One region of the Streptomyces tritici genome, then DNA from elsewhere that is predicted to be linked to it. Evidence: riboswitches for the same ligand, from Rfam matches in the RefSeq annotation. Region 1 holds a riboswitch; the other holds the start of a gene.
What was found. Region 1 has a riboswitch for ZMP and ZTP ahead of ACNJ93_RS31775 (bifunctional 5,10-methylenetetrahydrofolate dehydrogenase/5,10-methenyltetrahydrofolate cyclohydrolase). Riboswitches for the same ligand answer to the same signal wherever they lie in the genome.

Region 1 (11,600 bases):
GCGTCGTGCTCGTGGGCCTGCGCGGCGATGACGGCGGCCTGTACCCGGCGTTCCACGCCCAGCTTGCCGAGCAGCCGTGAGATGTGGTTCTTGACGGTCTTCTCGGACAGATAGAGCTGCTTGGCGATCTGCCGATTGGTCAGCCCCTCGCCGATCAGATCGAGTACGGACCGCTCTCGCTCGGACAACACCGCGAGCCGCTCGTCCTCCGGCGGCTTGGCTTCCTCCGGGTCCCGGAGCGAGTGCATCAGCCGGGCGGTGGTGGCGGGATCGAGCATCGACTGCCCGGCGGCCACGGTCCGCACCGCCGATACGAGGTCCGACCCGTTGATCTGCTTGAGGACGTATCCGGCCGCACCGGCCATGATCGCGTCCAGGAGGGCGTCCTCGTCGTCGAACGACGTCAGCATCAGGCAGGCCAGCTCGGGCATCCGGGAGCGCAGTTCCCGGCACACGGAGATGCCGTTGCCGTCGGGCAGCCGTACGTCGAGCACCGCCACGTCGGGCCGCAGGGCCGGACCCCTGGCCAGCGCCTGCTCCGCCGTCGCCGCCTCGCCGACCACCTCCATGTCCGGCTCGTCATCGATCAGGTCATGAAGGCCCCGGCGGACGACCTCGTGATCGTCGACGAGGAAGACCCGCGTGGGTGCGGAGGCTGCCGGCAGATCGGTCATGGCTACCCCTGTGGTCGGTCGGGTGGGTACCGCCCCCCCAAGGATTGTCCGTCATGGAGCGGCTCGAGGGGCACCGAGATCCATCCGGACGTCGTCGACGCCCTCCACGGCCCGCACGGCGCGGGCGACCAGCGGCACCGTCGGCCGGTCGGCGAGCGGCCCGCGGATCTTGGCGACACCGTCCGCGACCGTCACATCCAGTCCCACGGTGGTGGCCGGCTCGCCGAGGACGGAGCGGCGGATGTCCTGCTCGATCTCGGCGTCCGTACGGAGGAATACCTTCAGCAGATCGCTCCGGCTGACCACGCCCTCCAGCATGCCGACGTCGTTGACCACGGGCAGAGAGCCGGATGGCCCCCTCGGGGCCCTCTTCGGCCCATGCGAGGCGAGAGGAGCCCGCCTTGGTTCCCGCGGTGCGGACGACGTCGAACCAGGATGTGCGCGGACCTGAGCTTCGCCCACCGGCCACTGTCGCCTGTGGGCCTTGGTACCCCCACGCTTGCCGGTGGCGTTCCGGGCGGATCAGTCAAGCGACCTGGAGGGCTGCACCCCACGCCCTTGCGCGATCCCGTTCGCCCGTGCGTAGCGGCCCTTCTGTGCCCTCGATGATGAATCCCTCCGGTTCTGCGACGAGTTCGTAGCCATGGCTGCGCAGGCGACGAGCGATGCCGCTGGCGGCGGCGCCGGCCAGGCGCATGTCCGCCCTGGTGTCGAAGGCCGCGGCAGCATGGGTGCCGGTGTGGGCCTTCGGGAGCGTGTCGTGGAACCAGTCCCGGACACCAGGCCCCTCGGCGCCTTCCTCGGGGGTGAAGGGACGCTCCCCCTCCTCGGCCTCTTGCTTCTCGGCCTTCAGCCCCATCTTCCGGCTCATCCCGGTGGTCATGCCCCGTATATGGGTCGGCCCGCCGACGACCAGCAGATCGGTGGGGCCTATGCGCTCTGGCAAGGCGTCGACCACTGCCACGCACTCGACCTCGGCGTCCGGGTGTGCTTCCTTCACGCCCTCCCCGATGGCGTCAGCGATCTCGCGCGTGTTGCCGAACAGACTCTCGTACACGATCACAGCACGCATCACGACTCATCTCCTCAAGTGCTTCCTTCTCTGCTCTCCGCTGCCGCTTCGATCGCCCGCAGCGCTCCGCGCAGCACTATGCCGACGCCCGGGGAAACCAGCGTCCAGTAGTTGACGGGCGGTCCGTGCCTCCATCGTCGCGCCGGATCCCACCGGGATCCAGTTCGTCCTGGCCCCACCGGAAAGGCGCGAGGCTGGAGAACCTCGCCCTCGTGCCCGGTGGACACGGGGGTTCAGCACCGGCCGGGTCGGGAAGGGGGAGGTGGCCGCACCCGGGCGACGCCCTCGGCTTCGGGCGGAGGTCGCCCCTGCATGCGTCCCGAGGGTTCACCCACCGCCCTCGGCGAGGGTGGCGAGTGCGGCGTCGAGGCGGCGTGCCGCCTCGTCCGCGACGGGGGCCATGGCGTCGACGCCGGTGAGCGTGACCATGGCGGAAGGGTCGATCGCCTGCACGATCACCTGGTCGCCGTCGGTGCGGACCACAACATTGCAGGGCAGCAGCAGCCCGATCGAGCGGTCGGCGTCCAGCGCCTGACGGGCGAGTGGGGGGTTGCACGCCCCGAGGATCAGGTAGGGCTGCATCTCGTGGCCGAGTTTCGCCTTGAGCGTGGCCTGGACGTCGATCTCCGTCAGGATGCCGAAGCCCTGGTCGGCAAGGGCGCGGCGGACGGCCTCCACAGTCTCGTCGAAGGTGCCCGTCGGCTTGACGGTGCGGCCGTACGGCATGGTCTCCACCTCACTGTTCCGATGATGGCCTCGTCGGCACGTGACCGATCCCGCTCGGCGTGCTGCTGAAGGTCGGTCGGGGTTCTCTGTGGCTGGCTCCGCGGTGCCGGCTGACTTCGGCCTCCCGGGACCGGTGTGCGAGTCCGTCCGCCATGGCGCGGGGCCGCGCCGTGCGGCGTCTATGACGTCGCGCTGGTGCTCGGGTCAGTTCCGCTCGGCCGTGTCGGTGGCGGTCTGCCTGCCCACCTCGTCCAGTCAGCTCGACGGTCGGCATGAGTTCCACTCTCCTCCATATACCCGGTGGGGTATATGGAGGTTCAACCGGCCCAAGGGTGGGTTTGTTCCACGCTTCAGCGATCCTTTGGCTGAAAATACCCAGGGGGGTATTTGACAGCCGTGACGGGAGGCGCTTACCGTCGAAGATGTCATACCCAGGGGGGTATCGGGAGGTGAACCCGGCTCGTGTCTCGTGAAGGCGGGACTCGGGACTGGACGGCACTGCTCGCCCGGCGGTGACGGGGCCCTCTCCGGGGTCGGTCCGACCTGGCCTGCTCGCGCGCCCGCCCCTTCGGGGAGCGGGTCACCTTTTGACCTCTCGGATACCCCCCCGGGTATCTCGATCCATCGCTCTTACGGAGGTTTTCCGTGTTCTTCGCCCAGTACTATCTCGACTGCCTCTCCCAGGCGTCGTACATGATCGCCGACGAGACCACTGGCAAGGCGGTGGTCGTCGACCCCCGCCGGGACGTCTCGGAGTACCTGGCGGACGCCGAGGCCCGCGGGTTCACGGTGGTCGGCGTCATCAACACCCACTTCCACGCGGACTTCGTCGCCGGACACCTCGAGATGGCGGCCGAGACCGGCGCCTGGATCGGCTACGGACGTCGCGCCGAGACGGAGTACCCCATCCGCGAGCTGGCCGACGGGGAGGTCATCGATCTCGGTGACGTCACTCTGGAGATCATGGAGACGCCCGGGCACACCCCGGAGTCGATCAGCGTGCTGGTCTACGAGCGCGGCGAGGACACCGTTCCGTACGGGGTGCTGACCGGCGACGCGCTCTTCATCGGCGACGTGGGCCGCCCCGACCTGCTCGCCTCCATCGGTGTCACCGCCGACGAACTCGGCGCCATGCTGTACGACAGCGTGCACGGCAAGCTGATGGGTCTGCCGGACGAGGTGCGGGTCTTTCCCGCGCACGGTGCCGGGTCCGCCTGCGGCAAGAACCTCTCGACGGAGAAGCAGTCCACCATCGGCGAGCAGCGTGCCACCAACTATGCCTGCGCGCCCATGACGCAGGACGAGTTCGTGGCCATCGTGACCGCCGGCCAGTCCGCCGCTCCCGGCTACTTCGTCTACGACGCGATCCTTAACCGCAGCGAGCGCCCGCTGTTCGATCCGGCCGCCGCATCGAGGCCGCTGAGTGTCGAGGACTTCACCGGCCTCCGCGCCTCCGGTGCCGTTGTCGTCGATGCCCGTGACCCGCAGGAGTTCGCCGCCGGATACCTGTGCGGCGCAGTGAACGTCCCGGCCGACGGTCGGTTCGCCGAGCAGGCCGGCACGGTCCTGCCCACGGGCACCGACCTGCTGGTCGTCGCCCCGCAGAACCGCGAGGAGGAGATCGTCACACGCCTGGCCCGGATCGGCTTCGACCGTGTGGCCGGCTACCTGCGCTCTCCCGAGGACGCCCTGACCGCGCTGGCGGAGGAGGTCACTCCGGCCAGCCGCCTGACCGCCGCGCAGGTCCGTGCCGCCCTGTCGGGCGAGAACCCGCCGGTCGTCATCGACGTCCGCAACTGCGGCGAGCGCGGCGAGCACGGCTTCATCGACGGCGCTCTGCACATCGCGCTGGGCGAGCTGCCCAGCCGCCTCGACGAGATCCCGCGCGACCGGCCCCTGATCCTGCACTGCGCGGGCGGCCACCGCTCCTCGATCGCCGCGAGCCTGCTGCGCCACCACGGCTTCACCGACGTCTCCGACATCCTCGGCGGCTACGCCGCCTGGGCCCTGTCGGACACCCCCGCAGCCGCCTGATCCGGCGGGCCGGCGCCCCAACGCCCTGACCGGCCCCGCGCGGTGGTGCCGCCCCCATCCGCCCCTGCGTATACCCCTCCCCGTACTTCATGCGGGTCACCCTCACCATGACGGAGTTTTCATGCCCATCGACGCCTCCCGCGCCGCCGGCCTCACCCCTGCCTCCCTCCAGCAGCTGCTCAAGGACGGCAGCGGACCGCGTCTGCTGGACGTGCGGACCCCGGGCGAGTTCCGAACGGTCCACATCCCCGGTTCCTACAACGTCCCGCTGGACACGCTGCGCGAGCACCGCGCCGAACTCCTCACCCACCTCGACGAGGACGTCGTCCTCGTCTGCCGCTCCGGCGCCCGCGCCGCCCAGGCAGAACGGGCCCTCACCGAGGCCGGCCTGCCCAATCTGCGCGTCCTGGACGGCGGCATGATGGCCTGGGAGGCCGCCGGTGCCCCGGTCAATCGGGGCGAGGCCCGCTGGGACCTGGAGCGCCAGGTCCGCCTGGTCGCCGGATCGATCGTGCTCGTCGCCGGCGTCGTGGGCGTGTTCGTGCCCGGGGTGCACCTGATCGGGACCGCGATCGGCGCGGGGCTGACGTTCGCCGCGCTCAGTAACACCTGTGCCATGGGCATGATGCTGTCCAAGCTGCCCTACAATCGCGGCCCGCGCACCGACGTCCGTACCCTGGTCGCCTCCCTGCGGGAACGCTCGTGATCACGCTCATCCTCGCGGTATCCGTCCTGATCGGCGTCAGCCTGGGCATCCTTGGCGGCGGTGGATCCATCCTGACCGTACCGATCCTGGTCTATCTCGCGGGCATGGACACCAAGGAGGCCATCGCCACCTCGCTGTTCGTCGTCGGCGTGACCAGCGTGGTCGGGCTCGTCCCGCACGCCCGTGCCGGCCGGGTGCGGTGGCGCACCGGTCTGATCTTCGGCTCGGTCAGCATGGTCGGCGCGTACGGCGGAGGACGCCTCGCCGCGTACGTCCCTGAGACCGTCCTGCTCGTCGCGTTCGCCCTGATGATGCTGGCCACCGCCGCCGCCATGCTCCGCAAGTCCCGCCGGCCGAAGCCGGTCAAGCCGGCCCACACGGAACTGCCCGTCAAGCACGTGATGGTCGAGGGCCTCGTCGTCGGCGCGGTGACCGGTCTGGTCGGCTCGGGCGGCGGATTCCTCGTCGTCCCCGCCCTCGCCCTGATCGGCGGACTGCCCATGAGCGTTGCCGTCGGCACCTCGCTCCTGGTCATCACGATGAAGTCGTTCTCCGGACTCGCCGGTCACCTCGACGGAGTCCAGATCGACTGGGGCCTGGCCCTGGCCGTGACCGCCGCAGCCGTCGTCGGCAGCCTCATCGGCAGCCGCTTCGCCGGACGCATCCCCCAGGACGCCCTGCGCAAGGCGTTCGGCTGGTTCGTCGTCGTCATGGGCGTCGTCGTCCTCAGTCGGCAACTGCCCCTGGCGAACTGGGCCGGCCCGCTCACCTGGACCGGCATCGGCCTCGCGGTCGCGATCGTCGCGACCTGGAGTGCAGTGCGGGCTCACCGTCCACGCCCAGACGCGGACGCGCCCCGGGTAGGCTCCCGGGAATCGACCGCACACACCTAGTGTTATACCCCGAGGGGTATCCTTGGGATTTGACCGTCGGTGAGAAGGAGGAACCCGGTGAAGGTGGAAGAAGAGGCGGCGACCGCGGTCCTCAACCGGCTGCGCCGCGCCCAGGGCCAGCTCGCGGGCGTCATCGCCATGATCGAAGCCGGCCGCGACTGCAAGGACGTCGTGACCCAGCTCGCGGCAGTCTCTCGCGCCCTCGACCGGGCCGGCTTCAAGATCGTGGCCAGCGGCATGCGTCAGTGCCTCGCCGAGAGCGAGGAAGGCGCACCCCCCATGACCGAGCAGGAGCTGGAGAAACTCTTCCTCACGCTCGCGTGACACACGACGGCGGCAGGCGGACATCCGCCGGCCGCCGTCGCTTCACGCCCGGGCGGACACGTGCGCGCCGGCTTCCGCCGTCGCGGAGGCGGCTGGGGGGCTGATCTTCCCAGCGGTCAGGTGTGTGTGGTCGCTGGTGAGCAGGGTGAAGGACTCCCGGAACCCGAACAGCCGGCCGGGCCGCACGCCGCAGGCCCTTCGTCCTGCCGGCCACTGCCTTCACCCTCTCCGCCTTCGCCATGTACTCCGTCATCATCGAGCCCTTACCGCTCCTCGAAAGGTGCGGCGCGAGCCCGACCGCCGCCGCGTGGGCCAGGGCAGGGCTCTTCCAGTACTACGCCAAGTTCCTGGACGGTCCGCAGGAGCATTCCAACCGGCTCATCGAGGAGTCGATGCAGGAGTGGAGCCGGCGCAGCGAGGACAGCAGCCCCACGGCGAGGACAGCAGCCCCAAGGGCTGAGCCGCAATCTGGCCCGTGTATGGCCGCGAACTGCTGGTCAGGACTGACGAAACCCCAGGTCAGGCGCCTTCTTTCATGCCGCTAGAAGAATCCGAGCCTCTTCGGCGAGTAGCTGACCAGCAGATTCTTCGTCTGCTGGTAGTGGTCCAGCATCATCTTGTGGGTCTCGCGGCCGATGCCGGACTGCTTGTAGCCGCCGAAGGCGGCGTGGGCCGGGTACGCGTGGTAGCAGTTGGTCCAGACGCGGCCCGCCTGGATGGCGCGGCCGGCGCGGTAGGCGGTGTTGAGGTCGCGGGTCCAGACGCCCGCGCCGAGGCCGTAGAGCGTGTCGTTGGCCGTCGCGATCGCGTCGTCGAAGTCGGTGAACGACGTCGCCGCGACGACCGGGCCGAAGATCTCCTCCTGGAAGACCCGCATCCGGTTGTCGCCCTCGAAGATCGTCGGCTGGACGTAGTAGCCGCCGGCCAGCTCGCCGTCGTACTCGATGCGCTGACCGCCCGTCAGGATCTTGGCGCCCTCCTGCTGGCCGATGTCCAGGTACGAGAGGATCTTCTGCAACTGGTCGTTCGAGGCCTGGGCGCCGATCATCGTGTCGGTGTCCAGCGGGTGGCCCGGGAGGATCTTCTCCGTACGGGCGACCGCCGCCTCCAGGAACTCGCCGTAGTGGCCGCGCTGGATCAGCGCGCGGGACGGACAGGTGCAGACCTCGCCCTGGTTGAGGGCGAACATCGTGAAGCCCTCCAGCGCCTTGTCGCGGAAGTCGTCGTCCGCGGCCGACACGTCGTCGAAGAAGATGTTCGGCGACTTGCCGCCCAGCTCCAGCGTGACCGGCTTGATGTTCTCGGAGGCGTATTGCATGATCAGCCGCCCCGTCGTCGTCTCGCCCGTGAACGCGATCTTCGCGACCCGAGGGCTGGACGCCAGGGGCTTGCCCGCCTCCGCGCCGAAGCCGTTGACGATGTTGACGACGCCCGGCGGCAGCAGGTCGCCGATGAGGCTCATCAGGTAGTGCACCGACGCCGGCGTCTGCTCGGCGGGCTTGAGGACCACCGCGTTGCCCGCCGCCAGGGCCGGGGCCAGCTTCCAGACCGCCATCAGGATCGGGAAGTTCCACGGGATGATCTGCGCGACGACGCCCAGCGGCTCGTGGAAGTGGTACGCCACCGTGTCGTCGTCGACCTCGCTGAGCGCGCCCTCCTGGGCGCGCAGCGCGCCGGCGAAGTAGCGGAAGTGGTCGATCGCCAGCGGGATGTCGGCCGCCAGCGTCTCGCGCACCGGCTTGCCGTTCTCCCAGCTCTCCGCCACCGCCAGTTCCGTCAGACGGGACTCCATCCGGTCCGCGATGCGGAGCAGGACGTTCGCGCGCTCCGTCGGCGCCGTCCGCCCCCACGCCGGGGCCGCCGCGTGCGCGGCGTCGAGGGCGCGTTCGACGTCCTCGGCCGTGCCGCGGGCGACCTCGGTGAAGGGCCTGCCGTCGACCGGGCTCGGGTTCTCGAAGTACCGGCCCCGGGCCGGGGCGACGTACTCGCCGCCGATCCAGTGGTCGTAGCGCGGCCGGTACGCCATGAGCGCGCCGTCGGTGCCGGGTGCGGCGAAACGGGTCATCTGCGAAAGCCTCCCTCGGACCGCGCCGGCCGTCCCTGGCCGGCGCTCACCGCCGAGTGTCCGGCCCCGGACGTTGCAAGACCGTTGCGCCCGCGGACAGTTCCGCGTCCAGTGCCCGCAGCCGCGCCAGCACCGGCGCCCGCTGCGCCGCCGGCACCACGGCCGCGAGGGCCCGCCACAGCTCCACGTCGTCCTCGCCCCACGCGCTGTACGTCCAGTCGGCGAGCAGCGCCGGGTCCGCCCGGTCCACCAGCGCCGCCCGCAGCCGGTCCGCGAGCCGCTCCCGCAGCCGTACGACCCCGGGAGCCCGCGAACCCGGCAACAGCGGGCCCGCGTACGCGCCGAGCGCCGCCGCCACCGAGCCCGAGGCGAGCCGCCGGTCCACCGCGGCGAAGTCCGCGTCCACGGCGGAGGCGAGCCGGTACGGGCGCGAGCGCAGCACCTCCGGTCCGAGCAGGCCCCGCAGCCGCGACAGCTCTGCGCGCAGCGTCACCGGGGTCACCGACTCGTCCTCGTAGAGCTGCACCAGCAGTTCGTCGCCGGTCACGCCCTCGGGGCGGTGGGCCAGGACCACCAGGATCTCGCTGTGCCGGCGGCTCAGCCGTACGCCGCGGCCGCCGATCCGCAGCAGCGCCTCGTCCCGGCCGAGCGCCGTCAGCCGCGGCCGGTCGGCGGGCACGGCCGGGGTCCGCAGCGCCAGGTGGGCCTCGACCGCCCGCGCCACCGCCTGCACGAACCCCAGGCTGTGCGGATGCGCGAGACCGTCGCCGCCGGTGATGTCCACCGCGCCGAGCAGCCGGCCGGTGTGCGGATCGTGGACCGGCGCGGCCGCGCACGTCCACGCCTGCACCCGACGCCGGAAATGCTCGGCGGCACAGACCTGCACGGGGCGGTCCACCGCGATCGCCGTGCCCGGCGCGTTCGTCCCGGCCGCCGACTCCGACCAGCGCGCGCCCGCCACGAAGTTCATCCCGCCCGCCTTGCGCAGGGTTCCCGGGTGCCCCTCCACCCACAGCATCCGGCCCGACGCGTCGCAGACCGCGAGCAGGTGCTCGCCATCGCGGGCGTACGCGCCCATCAGCTCCCGGACCACCGGCATCGCCGCCGCCAGCGGATGCCCCTCCCGGTAGGCGACCAGATCGTCGTCCGCCAGCTCCACGCACGCCGCGCCGTCCGGGCTGACCCGGGCCCGCGCCGAACGCCGCCAGGACGCGGCGACCAGCTCGCGCACCGTCGGCCGGCTCAGGGCGCTGCCCGAGGTGAACGCCTCGTGCGCCCGTCGCACCGCGCCGGGGTCCCGCACACCGGAGGCGCCGGCACCCGTCGTCCCGCACTCGTCCACGTCGGCCTCCCGCCGAGGTCGTCCCTTGGCCCGCGACCCGCGCGCGGTCCTGCCCGAAGCCCCGCGCGGGCTCGTGCCCGTAGCCCCGTGCGCGTCATGGTGGTGCCGCGGCCGTCCGCCGACAAGCGTGCGCGCACCGCCCTGGCCGGACCGGCTCCCCGAGCGGTCACGTAGAGTGGTGCCCGGGCCGTGACTGGCGCTTGGGTGGATCACCACCGGGGAGCGGCCCGGGCGGATCTCCGCCCGACTGCCGCGCGCCTGGGCGACTTCCCACCGTCGAAGCCCAGGAGCAGCCCATGTCCACCAGCACCGCCACCCTCATGGACGGCACCGCCCTCGCCCGCCGCACGGTCGAGGAGACCGCCGCCCGCGCCGCCGAACTCACCCGTCGCACCGGCGTCACACCCTGCCTCGCCACCGTGCTCGTCGGCGAGGACCCGGCCTCCGTCACGTACGTGAAGATGAAGCAGAACCGCTGCGCCAAGGCCGGAATCCGCTCCCGGCACGTCGAACTCCCCGCCGCCACCACCACCGAGGAGCTCGTCGCCACCATCGGCGCGCTCTCCGCCGACCCCGAGGTGCACGGCATCCTGCTCCAGCACCCCGTCGGCCCGCACATCGACGAGCGCGCCGCCTTCGAGGCGATCGCCCCGGAGAAGGACGTCGACGGCGTCACCATGGCCTCCTTCGCCGCGATGGGCTTCGGACTGCCGGGCTTCGTCTCCTGCACCCCCGGCGGCATCATGCGCCTCCTCGACGCGTACGAGGTCGGGCTCACGGGCAAGCGCGCGGTCGTGGTCGGCCGCAGCGCCATCCTCGGCAAGCCCGCCGGACTGCTGCTCCTCGGCCGCGACGCCACCGTCACCTACTGCCACTCGCGCACCACCGACCTCTCGTCGATCGTCCGGGAGGCCGACATCCTCGTGGCCGCCGTCGGCAAGCCGCGCTTCATCAAGGGCGAGGACATCAAGCCGGGCGCCGTCGTCATCGACGCCGGCTACAACCCGGGCAACGTCGGCGACGTCGACTTCGCACCGGCCGCCGAGCGCGCCTCCCTGATCACGCCCGTCCCGGGCGGCGTCGGCCCCATGACGATCGCGGTGCTCCTCGCGCAGACCGTGGAGGCGGCCGAGCGCCATGTGGTGTGAGTCCGCACGCACGGCAAAGGGTCAGGCCGCGCCGCTGTGGCCGGATCACGACGGTGCGACACGCCGGGGCGACAGGCCCGCACGGAACCGACGGGCCTGTCTCCAGGGGTGTTTCGGGTGGATTCGCACCCTCGAATGTCACGATTCCGTACGTCCGCGGCCGTAACCGCCGACCCGGTCTCGCGGGACGACGGGCCACCGGTCACCCTGGTGCAATGGCTGAGCGACCCATTGCCCCCGGTCCGCACCGCCGCCTGATGCCCGGGCCGCTGGTGCTGATCATGGTTGCCGCGCTCGTCGCCGCCGCCGTCGTGGCGGCCCGGGACACGTTCCGAGCCGAGGACGTACGCGACGACGCCCGGCGCAGCGCCCCCACGGCACCCGACGGGCCGACCGGCGGGACCGACGGCGCCGGCCGCCACGGCACCCCCAGCTCCGGGGCCTCCGCGGCCGGCGGCGACCCGGCACGGCTGGCCTCCCGTCAGGTCATGCCGAAGGGGGAACCGCGCGCCCGGCGCAAGCCCCCCGCGAAGCCCACCCCCTCGGCCACCCCCACGGCGCCCCGCGGGCGCTCCGCCCCGACTCCGAAGCCGTCCGGGACGCCGGCCCGCCCGAG
Region 2 (11,600 bases), 2.7 Mb from region 1:
TGCCCAGGTACGCGACGGTGCAACCGGCAAGGAACGACAGGCACTTCGCGGCGATCGGGCCGAGCCCGAGCGGGCCGCGGAGCAGCACGAACAGGGCGAGGTCGGCGGCGTACGCGGCGAGGCCCACGACGGCGAAGCCGGCGAGCTCCCGCCTCATCGGCGGCCGTTCACGCGTCGGCGCACGCGCACAGGCCGGCGCACCCTCACAGGTCGGTGACGGCCATGGCGTACATCGCCGCCCACACCAGCCCGATCACCGCCAGCGGCCGGTCGCGCAGGACGACGTCCTCGGGGGCGCCGGCGGCCCCGCGGTCGGCGAAGTACGCGTAGCGCAGCACCGCGAGGACGAAGGCCGCCATGGACAGCTGACGCCACGGCAGCAGCGCCCCCGCGGCGACGCCGCCGCTCTCCAGCGCCCACAGGCAGTAGCCGAGCACCGCCGCCCCGGCCGCGAGCTGCCAGACGAAGCGCAGGTAGCCGGGGGTGTACCGGGTGAGCAGCGCGCGGGTCGCGCCCTGCGCGCCCTCCATGCGGACGGCCTCGGAGTACCGCTTGGCGGCCACCATGAACAGCGCGCCGAAGCCGGTGGTGATCAGGAACCAGCGGGAGAGCGGGATGCCGAGCGCCACCCCGCCGATGACGGCCCGCAGCAGGAAGCCGGTGGCGACCACGGCGAGGTCGACGACCAGGACGTGCTTGAGCCACACGCAGTACGCGAACTGCATGACCAGGTACGCGACGAGGAGCGCCGCCGTCGCCGCGTTGCACAGCACCGCCCCGCCGGCGGCCGCGCCGAGCGCCAGCGCCGCGCCGGCCGCGTACGCGACGGGCACCGGCACCACCCCGGCGGCCACCGGGCGCAGCCGCTTGGCCGGGTGGGCCCGGTCGGCCTCGGCGTCGCGGGCGTCGTTGACCAGGTAGACCGCCGCGGCGGCGGCGGTGAACAGGGCGAAGACCAGCGCGAGGCGTCCGGCCGCGTCCCAGGAGGCGAGCCGGCCGGCGGCGGCGGGCGCGGCGACGACGAGCAGGTTCTTGACCCACTGGCGGGGGCGGGCGGTGCGCAGCAGCCCGGCGGGCAGGGCGAGCGGGGAGGGGCGTCGCGGGAGGGCGTCCGGACCGGGGGCCGGCCGGTCCAGGAGGGCGGCGGAACGTTCAGACACGGGCGGTCCCCCGCAGCCAGTCGCGGCCCAGGGCCGCGGTCGTCGCGCCGAGCAGGGCGCCCGCAGCGACGTCGGTCGGGTAGTGGACGCCGGCGACCAGCCGGGAGAGGCACATCGCGGCCGCCGCGGCCACGGTCGGGCGGCGGCCTGCCGGGCGCAGCGCGGTGAAGGCGACGGCGGCCGCGGCGGCCGAGGCCGCGTGGGAGCTGGGGAAGGAGTGCCGTCCGGCGGTGCGGACCAGCGGGGCGAACTCCTCGGGCCCGGGGCGCGGCCGGCGCACCACGCGCTTCACGCCCATGCTCGCCAGGTGCGCGGCGCCGATCAGCGCCGTGGCGCGCAGCCAGGGGCCGCGGCGCTCCCGGTCGGCGGCCGCGCCGGCGAGGCCGGCGGCCAGCCAGAGTGCCGCGTGCTCGCCGCCGGCCGACAGCAGCCGGGCCGCGGCGGCGACCTCCGGCCGCCGGCCGCAGCCACGGAGTGCGGCCAGCAGCCGTCGCTCGGCGCCGGCGCAGTCCCGGTATCGCATCCGCCCTGCCTCCCCGGTTCGTGGTTCGGGCCCGGGGGCGACTGTGACCCGCGGCGGCGAGGAACTTCACGGCAATCTTTCCTGACACTCCTTTAATCACCCATTTCGGCGAGCCCCGCAGCAATCACGGCATACAGCACATCCGGGGCGATACGGTCACGACCATGACCGCCGAGACCGACTGCCCCGACATCGTGCCGATGACCGGGTGGGGCCGCACCGCCCCCACCCTCGCGTGCGTGGTCCGGCCCCGCTCGTACGAGGAGGCCGGCGCCTCGGTCCGCGCCTGCGGGCCGCGCGGCTCGATCGCCCGCGGGCTCGGCCGCGCCTACGGGGACGCCGCCCAGAACGCCGGCGGCACCGTCCTCGACATGACCGGCCTGGACCGCATCCGCTCCATCGACGCGACCCGCGGGCTGGTCGAGTGCGACGCCGGGGTGAGCCTGCACCGGCTGATGGAGGTGCTGCTGCCGCTCGGCTGGTTCGTCCCGGTCACCCCCGGGACCCGCTACGTCACCGTCGGCGGGGCGATCGGCGCGGACATCCACGGCAAGAACCACCACGTCTCCGGCTCGTTCGCCCGCCACGTGCGCTCGCTGCGGCTGCTCACCGCCGACGGCTCCGTCCGCCGGGTCGCGCCCGGCACGGACCTGTTCGACGCGACGGCCGGCGGCATGGGCCTGACCGGCGTGATCCTCTCCGCCGTGCTCGAACTGCTGCCGGTCGAGACCTCGCTGATGACCGTGGACACCGAGCGGGCGACCGACCTCGACGACCTGATGGCCCGGCTCACCGCCACCGACCACCGCTACCGCTACTCGGTCGCCTGGATCGACCTGCTGGCGCGCGGCGCCGCGACCGGCCGGGCCGTGCTCACCCGCGGCGACCACGCCCCGTACGACACGCTGCCGCTGCGGATCCGCCGCGACGCGCGCTCCTTCCGGCCGGGCTCGCTGCCCGCCGCCCCCTCGTACGTGCCGGAGGGGCTGCTCGGCCGGACGAGCGTCGGCCTGTTCAACGAGCTCTGGTACCGCAAGGCCCCGCGCCGCTCCGTGGGCCGGCTGCAGCGGCTGCCGGCCTTCTTCCACCCCCTGGACGGCGTCCCGCACTGGAACCGGATCTACGGCCGCGGCGGCTTCGTCCAGTACCAGTTCGTCGTCGGGTACGGGCAGGAGGACGCCCTGCGGCAGGTGGTGCGGCGGATCGCGCGCCGCGGCTGCCCCTCGTTCCTGGCCGTCCTGAAGCGCTTCGGCGAGGCGGACCCGGGCTGGCTGTCCTTCCCGATGCCCGGCTGGACCCTGGCCCTCGACATCCCCGCCCGCCTCAGCGGCCTCGGCACGTTCCTCGACGAGCTCGACGAGGTCGTGGCGGGCGCGGGCGGCCGGGTGTACCTGGCGAAGGACTCCCGCCTCCGCCCGGAGCTGCTGGCCGCCATGTACCCCCGCCTCGCCGACTTCCGCGCCCTGCGCGCGGAGCTGGACCCGCGGGCGGTGTTCCGTTCGGATCTGTCACGACGGCTGGGCCTCTAGACACCCCTAGGAGCGTGAACGTCATGAAGGACGCCTTCGGCGCCCCCCAGTCCCTGCTCGTCCTCGGCGGGGCGTCCGAGATCGGGCTGGCCACGGCCCGCCGGCTCGTCGCCCGCCGCACCCGCACCGTGTGGCTCGCCGGGCGGCCCTCCCCCGACCTGACCGCCGCCGCGGACGCGCTGCGCGCGCTCGGCGCGGTGGTGCACACCGTGCCCTTCGACGCCCTGGACACCGAGTCCCACGAGGAACGGCTCGGGAAGCTGTTCGCGGAGGGCGACATCGACATGGTGCTGCTCGCCTTCGGCGTCCTCGGCGACCAGGCCCGCGACGAGGAGGACCCGGCCGCCGCGGTGCGCGTCGCGCAGACGAACTACACCGGCGCGGTCTCCGCCGGCCTGGTGTGCGCCCGGGCGCTCCAGACGCAGGGGCACGGCTCGCTGGTGGTGCTGTCGTCGGTCGCCGGCGAGCGGGCCCGGCGGGCCAACTTCATCTACGGCTCGTCCAAGGCCGGGCTCGACGCCTTCGCGCAGGGCCTCGGAGACGCGCTGCACGGCACCGGGGTGCACGTGATGGTGGTGCGGCCCGGGTTCGTCCGGACGAAGATGACCCGCGGCCTCGCGGAGGCCCCGCTGGCGACGACCCCGCAGGCGGTCGCCGAGGCCATCGAGCACGGGCTGCGGCGGCGCGCCGAGACGGTGTGGGTGCCGGGGACGCTGCGAGTGGTGATGGCGGCGCTGCGGCACCTGCCCCGGCCGCTCTTCCGCCGGCTGCCGGTCTGAACCGGGCCCGGGGGCCCAGGCCGGGGAGCCCGTCGTCGTGGGCCCGGTGGGCCCACGCCTACGCCTGGGTCGGGGCCGGGACGTCGACCGGGGCGCTCTGGGCCGGGATGTCCGCGCCGGACCCGCCGCCGAACTCGTACGCGCGCAGCTTGCGCCAGACCGCGTCCGCGCCCTGCTCGTACAGCGCGAAGGACCGGCAGGTCCAGGCCGCCTCGAAGCCGGCCAGTTCCTCGAAGGCCCGGTCCATCGCCTCGTCCGCGATGCCGTGCGCGACGGTGACGTGCGGGTGGTACGGGAACTGCAGCTCGCGCACCAGCGGCCCCGACTCGTCCCGCAGCAGCTTCTGCAGGCGGGTGCACTCCGGCGCGCCCTCGGCGAGCTTCACGTACACGACGGGCGACAGCGGCCGGAACGTTCCGGTGCCCGCCAGCCGCATCGGGAACGGCAGGCCGGCCGCGGCCACCCGCGCGAGGTGCGCCTCGATCTCCGGCAGCCGCTCGACGGGCGCCTCGGTGGGCGGGACCAGGGTGACGTGCGTGGGGATGCCGTGCGCGGCGGGATCCCCGAAGCCCGCGCGCCGCTCCTGGAGCAGGCTGCCGTAGGGCTCCGGGACCGCGATCGAAACGCCGAGCGTTACGGTCCCCACGTCGTTCTCCTCCGTCGAGTCTTGGTCCGGGCGGTCGTGGTCCGGGCGGGGTGGTGCAGCGCCAGTGTGCGGCCTGCACCGCCCTCGTGGATAGGGCCCTTGGGCTCAGTGCTTGGCGGGCAGGAAGCCCACCCGCTCGTAGGTCCGCGCCAGGGTCTCGGCGGCGACCGCCCGCGCCTTCTCCGCGCCCTTGGCCAGGACAGAGTCCAGCGTCTCCGGGTCGTCCAGGTATTCCTGGGTCCGGTCCCGGAACGGAGTGACGAAGTCCACCATCACCTCGGCCAGGTCGGTCTTCAGCGCGCCGTACATCTTGCCCTCGTAGCTCTTCTCCAGGTCGGCGACGCTCGTCCCGGTGAGGGTGGCCATGATGGTCAGCAGGTTGGAGACGCCCGGCTTGTTCTCCGGGTCGAAGCGGATCACGGTGTCCGTGTCCGTGACGGCGCTCTTGACCTTCTTCGCGGTGGTCTTCGGCTCGTCCAGGAGGTTGATCAGGCCCTTCGGCGTGGACGCCGACTTGCTCATCTTGATCGTCGGGTCCTGGAGGTCGTAGATCTTCCCGGTCTCCTTGACGATGTACGGCTCGGGGATCCGGAAGGTGTCGCCGAAGCGCCCGTTGAACCGCTCCGCGAGGTCGCGGGTCAGCTCGATGTGCTGGCGCTGGTCCTCGCCGACGGGGACGTGGCTGGCCTGGTACAGCAGGATGTCCGCGACCTGCAGGATCGGGTACGTGAACAGGCCCACCGTGGCCCGGTCCGCGCCCTGCTTGGCGGACTTGTCCTTGAACTGGGTCATGCGGGAGGCCTCGCCGAAGCCGGTGAGGCAGTTCATGACCCAGCCGAGCTGCGCGTGCTCGGGGACGTGGCTCTGGACGAAGAGGGTGCAGCGCTCCGGGTCGAGACCCGAGGCCAGCAGCTGGGCCACGGCGAGCCGGGTGTTGGCCCGCAGCTCGGCCGGGTCCTGCGGAACCGTGATGGCGTGCAGGTCGACGACCATGTAGAAGGCGTCGTGGGTCTCCTGCAGTGCGACGTACTGACGGATCGCACCGAGGTAGTTGCCGAGGTGGAACGAGCCGGCGGTGGGCTGGATTCCAGACAGTGCGCGAGGACGTTCAGAGGCCATGCTCATCATTCTCTCATCGGGGGCGGACAGGCCGGTCCGCCCCCGATGAGGGATGCGTGACAGGGAGATCAGACCGCCAGGCCCGGTGCCGGGTACGCGGCCATCAGGTCGGCGACCTCCGCGCGGATCGCCGCCAGCGCCTCCTCGTCACCCAGCGAGGCGGCCGCGACACCGCGGTCGATCCACTCCGCGACCTGCGCCATGTGCTCGACGCCCAGGCCCCGGGAGGTCAGCGACGGGGTGCCGATGCGCACGCCGGACGGGTCGAACGGCTTGCGCGGGTCGTACGGGACCGTGTTGTAGTTCACGACGATGCCCGCCCGGTCCAGCGCCTTCGCGGCCACCTTGCCGGGGACCTCCTTGGGCGTGAGGTCCATCAGGATCAGGTGGTTGTCGGTGCCGCCGGAGACCAGGTCGAAGCCGCGGGCGAGCAGCGCCTCGACGAGCGCCTTCGCGTTGGCGACGACGGCCTCGGCGTAGGCCCGGAAGGACGGCTGCGCCGCCTCCTTCAGGGCGACCGCGATGGCGGCGGTGGTCTGGTTGTGCGGGCCTCCCTGGAGGCCCGGGAAGACGGCCTTGTCGACGGCCTTGGCGTGCTCCTCGCGGCACATCAGCATCGCGCCGCGCGGACCGCGCAGCGTCTTGTGCGTGGTCGTCGAGATCACGTCGGCGTACGGCACCGGCGAGGGGTGGGCACCGCCCGCGATCAGGCCGGCGATGTGGGCGATGTCGGCGACGAGCACCGCGCCCGCCTCCTGGGCGATCTCGCCGAAGGCGGCGAAGTCGATGGTGCGGGGCAGCGCCGTACCGCCGCAGAAGATCACCTTCGGGCGTTCCTTCATGGCCAGCTCGCGGACCTGGTCGAAGTCGATCAGCCCGGTGTCCTGGCGTACGCCGTACTGCACGCCGCGGAACCACTTGCCGGTCGCGGAGACGCCCCAGCCGTGCGTGAGGTGACCGCCCATCGGCAGGGCCATGCCCATGACCGTGTCGCCGGGCTCGGCGAACGCCAGGTAGACGGCCAGGTTGGCCGGGGAGCCGGAGTACGGCTGGACGTTGGCGTGGTCGACGCCGAAGACGCCCTTGGCGCGCTCGATCGCGAGGGACTCGACCTGGTCGATGTTCTGCTGGCCCTCGTAGTAGCGGCGGCCGGGGTAGCCCTCGCTGTACTTGTTCTGCAGGACGGTGCCGGACGCCTCCAGGACCGCCTGGGAGACGTAGTTCTCGCTGGGGATCAGCCGCAGCGTGTCGGCCTGGAGCTGCTCCTCGGCGCGGACCAGGGCGGCCAGCTCGGGGTCGGTGGCGGCGAGGGCGGGGTGGCGGGGCTGCTCGGTGGTCATGGCGTGCCTCCGGGTTCGGCGGATCCCGGGGCGCGGCTCGTGACACGGGCGGCGCCGCACGGGACGGTCGTGGGTCCCGTGATGCCCAGGCGGGCGGCATCTCGTGTGGTTGCCGCGCACGGCTCCCCCGGGGTCGCTTCCCCGCGCGCCAGTCGCCGTGCGTGTTTCCAGACTAGGGCCTGTCCGGCGGATCAGGGTCGGATTGGGCCGCGGCGTCTGGTGCGGTGCATCGCAAGGCGCCGGAGCGGCTCGATAGCGGAGCTATCGAGGTGGTTCGGCAACGCGGCGAGGTGCCGTGCCAGGCGTCGCGGCCCCGGCCATGATCCGCCGGGCAGGCCCTGGCGGGCGCGTCGTCAGCGATGTTTCCCCGTCCGGCATCCGAGCGACGATAGAAACAGGGCTCACACCCGCCCCTCGCCGCAGGACGAACGGAGATCCCGTGTCGCGTACGCAAGACCTGATCGCCTCCGCGGAGACGCACAGCGCGCACAACTACCACCCGCTGCCCGTGGTCGTCGCCACCGGCGACGGTGCGTGGCTCACGGACGTCGAGGGGCGCCGCTACCTCGACATGCTGGCCGGCTACTCGGCGCTGAACTTCGGGCACGGCAACCGCCGGCTGCTCGACGCGGCGCGGGCGCAGCTGGAGCGGGTGACGCTCACCTCGCGGGCGTTCCACCACGACCGGTTCCCGGAGTTCTGCGAGCGGCTCGCGGAGCTGTGCGGCAAGGACATGGTGCTGCCGATGAACACCGGCGCGGAGGCGGTCGAGACGGCCGTGAAGACCGCCCGGAAGTGGGGCTACGAGGTGAAGGGCGTGCCGGACGGGCACGCGAAGATCGTGGTGGCGGCCAACAACTTCCACGGCCGGACGACGACGATCGTGAGCTTCTCGACGGACCACGAGGCGCGCGACCACTACGGGCCCTACACCCCGGGCTTCGAGATCGTCCCCTACGGCGACCTGACCGCGATGGAGGCCGCGGTCACCGAGAACACCGTCGCGGTGCTCCTGGAGCCGATCCAGGGCGAGGCGGGCGTGCTGGTGCCGCCGGCCGGCTATCTGCGCGGGGTGCGGGAGCTGACCCGGCGGAAGAACGTGCTGTTCATGGCGGACGAGATCCAGTCGGGCCTGGGCCGTACGGGACGGACCTTCGCCTGCGAGCACGAGGACGTCGTGCCCGACGTGTACATCCTCGGCAAGGCGCTGGGCGGCGGCGTGGTGCCGGTCTCGGCGGTGGTCGCGGACCGGGACGTGCTCGGGGTCTTCCTGCCGGGCGAGCACGGCTCGACCTTCGGCGGGAACCCGCTGGCCTGCGCGGTGGCCCTGGAGGTGATCGCGATGCTGCGCACCGGCGAGTACCAGCAGCGCGCGGCCGAGCTGGGCGAGCATCTGCACGCCGAGTTGAACCTGCTGGTCGGGGGCGCGGTGGAGGCGGTACGGGGCCGGGGCCTGTGGGCGGGCGTGGACGTCGTGCCGGCGCGCGGCACGGGCCGGGAGATCTCGGAGAAGCTGATGGAGCGCGGGGTCCTGGTGAAGGACACGCACGGCTCGACGATCCGGATCGCCCCGCCGCTGGTGATCGGCAAGGAGGACCTGGACTGGGGTCTGGAGCAGCTGCGGGCGGTCCTGTCGGACTGACGCGTCGGCGGACGTGACGGCCGACGTGACGGCCGACGCGACGGCGGGCGCGACGGCGGACGTGACGGCCGGCCGCGCCGCTCCGACACGACGGCCGGTGTGCCCGGGGGTACGGCCCCGGGCACAGCGCGCGTCAGAGGATCACGTGCGGCAGGAAGCGGGCGTACCCGTCGGTGACGAGGCCCGCCGACTCGCGGATGCCGAGGCCGGCCGCCTCGTTCTCCACGACCCACGCGCCGAGCACCACCCGGTTGCCGTCGAAGTCCGGCAGCGGGGCGAGCTCCTGGTAGCAGCAGGGCTCGTCGCGTACGGCCGGGGCCTCGCCCGCCTTGTGCAGGGTGACGCCCGCGCCCTCGCGGCCGAGCAGCGGCTTGGCCGCCCAGCCGGTGGTCGCGGCGAGTTCGCGCGGACCGTCGAGGTAGGCCGGGAGCAGGTTCGGGTGGCCGGGGTACAGCTCCCAGAGGATCGCAAGCAGTGCCTTGTTGGACAGCAGCATCTTCCAGGCGGGCTCGATCCAGCAGGTGGTGCCGGAGCCGCCGCCGTTGTCGAGGGTGTCCAGGACGTGCGGGCCGAACCGGTCCGTGGTCAGCCACTCCCACGGGTACAGCTTGAAGCAGCTGCGGATGAACCGGAGGCGGTCGTCGACGAACCGTCCGGCCAGCCGGTCCCAGCCGATCCGCTCCACGGACAGCGCCTCGGTGTCGAGGCCCGCCTGCTCGGCGGTCTCGCGCAGGTACGCGACCGTCATCAGGTCCTCGCCCAGCTCGTCGCCGTCGGAGTGCACGAAGTGCACCGGGCCGGGCGGCAACAGGTGCGCCTGCCGCTTCCAGGCGTCGACGAGGCGCTCGTGGAGCGAGTTCCACTGGTCGGCGCCGGGGAACCGCTCCTCCATCCAGAACCACTGGGGGCTGGCCGCCTCGACCAGCGAGGTCGGGGTGTCGGCGTTGTACTCCAGCATCCTGGCCGGGCCGGTCCCGTCGTAGTGCAGGTCGAACCGCCCGTACAGGGACGGCAGTTCGGCCCTGCGCCGCCAGGACTCGGCCACGCGCTCCGCCACCCGCGGGTCGGTGATGCCCAGATCGGCGAAACGGTCCTGCGCCACGATGTGCTCCGCCGCGGCGAGGCACATGGCGTGCAGCTCCTCCACGACCTCCTCCAGCGCCTCGACCTCGGGCAGCGTGAAGGAGTAGTACGCGCTCTCGTCCCAGTACGGCCGCAGGGAGCCGTCCGGGTAGCGGGTCAGCGGGTAGACGAGCCCCTGCTCCTCGACGGTCTGCTGCCAGCCGGGGCGGGGTTCGATGGTGTGCCGTCGCATGACGTGCCGGCGCCGCTCAGCCGCCGCTGGACTTGGAGCAGCCGAAGCCGCCGGTGTCCACGGCGCTCTTGTTCGTGCTGCCGCCGCTGATGCGGCCGTCGGCGTCGACGCTGCCGCCGTAGTAGTAGGTGCCCCGGGTGGTGTGGCCGCCGCTGCTCTTGCACTCGTAGTTCGGCAGCTGCTTGCGGCTCACCGGGTCCATGCAGCGCCTGTCCGGCTCGCTGCCGCAGGCGGTGAGCGTCGCCGCGAGCACGCCCATTCCCCCGAGTATCACCGTGCTCGACCTGAGCTTGCGCATGACGCGTACTCCCCCGTCCGTCGTTTCTCGTGCCCGCGCGGCCGTCGTTCAGCGCCGCGCGACCGCACAGTTTAGGCCGCCGCGTCCCGGCCGGTACGGGGCGGCCCCGGCAACTTCACGGGGCCTTCACTGCCGAAACGGCGTACCAGGCAGGCGCGCCCCCGCTCACTCCCCCGGAAGCACCCGGCACAGCGCCTCCAGCGCCCCCGGCCAGGCGCTGTCGGTCGGCGTGCCGTAGCCGACGACCAGGCCCTCGCGGGTGCGGGGCGTCGAGGGGTGGCGGAACGCGTCGATGCCGAGCACCGACAGGCCCTGCCAGGCCGCCGCGCGCAGCACCGACCGCTCGGTGCCCGGCGGGAGCGGCAGCACCGCGTGCAGTCCGGCGGCGATCCCGCTCACCTCGATGTCCGGGGCCCGCCGGGCGAGCGCCGCCACCAGCTGGTCGCGCCGCCTGCGGTAGCGCAGCCGCATCGCCCGTACGTGCCGGTCGTACGCGCCCGACGCCAGGAACTCCGCGAACGTCAGCTGGTCGAGCGCGCCGCACTGCCAGTCGATCCGGCCCTTCGCCTCGGCGACCTCGTCGGCCAAGGCCCGCGGCAGCACCATCCAGGCGAGCCGCAGCCCGGGCGCCAGCGACTTGCTGGCGGTCCCGAGGTACACCACCCGCTCCGGGTCCAGGCCCTGCAGCGCGCCCACCTGCTGGCGGTCGTAGCGGAACTCCCCGTCGTAGTCGTCCTCCAGGACCAGCCCGCCGGTGGTCCGCGCCCAGTCGACCGCCGCCGCCCGCCGGTCCGGGGGCAGCGCCCCGCCCAGCGGGAACTGGTGGGCCGGCGTCATCAGCACCGCGCCGACGCCCTTCAGCGCGGCCAAGTCCTCGGTGCGGGTGCCCCGTTCGTCGCAGCCGAGGGCCGGCAGCCGCAGCCCCGTCCGGGCCAGCAGGTCCCAGTGCACGTCGAGCCCGTACGACTCGACCGCGACCTCCCGCACCTTGCGCGCCCGCAGCACCTGGCCCATCAGCATCAGCCCGTGCACGAAACCCGAGCAGACCACGATCCGCTCCGGGCTCGCGTACACGCCGCGGGCCCGTGCCAGGTACTCGGCGAGGGCGGTGCGCAGTTCGATCCGGCCGCGCGGATCGCCGTACCCGAAGGCCTCGTGGGGCGCGGCGGTCAGCGCCCGGCGGGCGGCCTTGAGCCACTCGGCGCGGGGGAACGAGGCCACGTCGGGCGTACCGGGCTTGAGGTCGTGC

Region 2: it holds a riboswitch for ZMP and ZTP, as region 1 does, so the genes downstream of both, glyA (serine hydroxymethyltransferase) here and ACNJ93_RS31775 (bifunctional 5,10-methylenetetrahydrofolate dehydrogenase/5,10-methenyltetrahydrofolate cyclohydrolase) in region 1, are expected to answer to the same signal.

Annotation. Positions count from the first base shown of each region.
Region 1 is NZ_CP183183.1:6,883,914-6,895,513, forward strand. It holds gene ACNJ93_RS31725 (response regulator) at 1-674, opposite strand, end outside; gene ACNJ93_RS31730 (BON domain-containing protein) at 726-1,010, opposite strand; gene ACNJ93_RS31735 (flavodoxin domain-containing protein) at 1,201-1,746, opposite strand; gene ACNJ93_RS31740 (DUF302 domain-containing protein) at 2,074-2,472, opposite strand; gene ACNJ93_RS31745 (MBL fold metallo-hydrolase) at 3,118-4,506, shown strand; gene ACNJ93_RS31750 (rhodanese-like domain-containing protein) at 4,628-5,212, shown strand; gene ACNJ93_RS31755 (sulfite exporter TauE/SafE family protein) at 5,209-6,105, shown strand; gene ACNJ93_RS31760 (metal-sensitive transcriptional regulator) at 6,163-6,429, shown strand; gene ACNJ93_RS31765 (aldehyde dehydrogenase family protein) at 6,971-8,494, opposite strand; gene ACNJ93_RS31770 (GAF domain-containing protein) at 8,541-9,836, opposite strand; ZMP/ZTP riboswitch at 10,016-10,107, shown strand; gene ACNJ93_RS31775 (bifunctional 5,10-methylenetetrahydrofolate dehydrogenase/5,10-methenyltetrahydrofolate cyclohydrolase) at 10,133-10,984, shown strand; gene ACNJ93_RS31780 (hypothetical protein) at 11,200-11,600, shown strand, end outside.
Region 2 is NZ_CP183183.1:4,177,850-4,189,449, reverse strand. It holds gene ACNJ93_RS19545 (GtrA family protein) at 1-157, opposite strand, end outside; gene ACNJ93_RS19540 (decaprenyl-phosphate phosphoribosyltransferase) at 204-1,160, opposite strand; gene ACNJ93_RS19535 (phosphatase PAP2 family protein) at 1,153-1,683, opposite strand; gene ACNJ93_RS19530 (FAD-binding protein) at 1,848-3,212, shown strand; gene ACNJ93_RS19525 (decaprenylphospho-beta-D-erythro-pentofuranosid-2-ulose 2-reductase) at 3,236-3,991, shown strand; gene ACNJ93_RS19520 (2'-5' RNA ligase family protein) at 4,050-4,637, opposite strand; gene trpS (tryptophan--tRNA ligase) at 4,743-5,756, opposite strand; gene glyA (serine hydroxymethyltransferase) at 5,825-7,096, opposite strand; ZMP/ZTP riboswitch at 7,173-7,262, opposite strand; gene rocD (ornithine--oxo-acid transaminase) at 7,536-8,738, shown strand; gene ACNJ93_RS19500 (glutathionylspermidine synthase family protein) at 8,872-10,053, opposite strand; gene ACNJ93_RS19495 (hypothetical protein) at 10,070-10,351, opposite strand; gene ACNJ93_RS19490 (PLP-dependent aminotransferase family protein) at 10,517-11,600, opposite strand, start outside.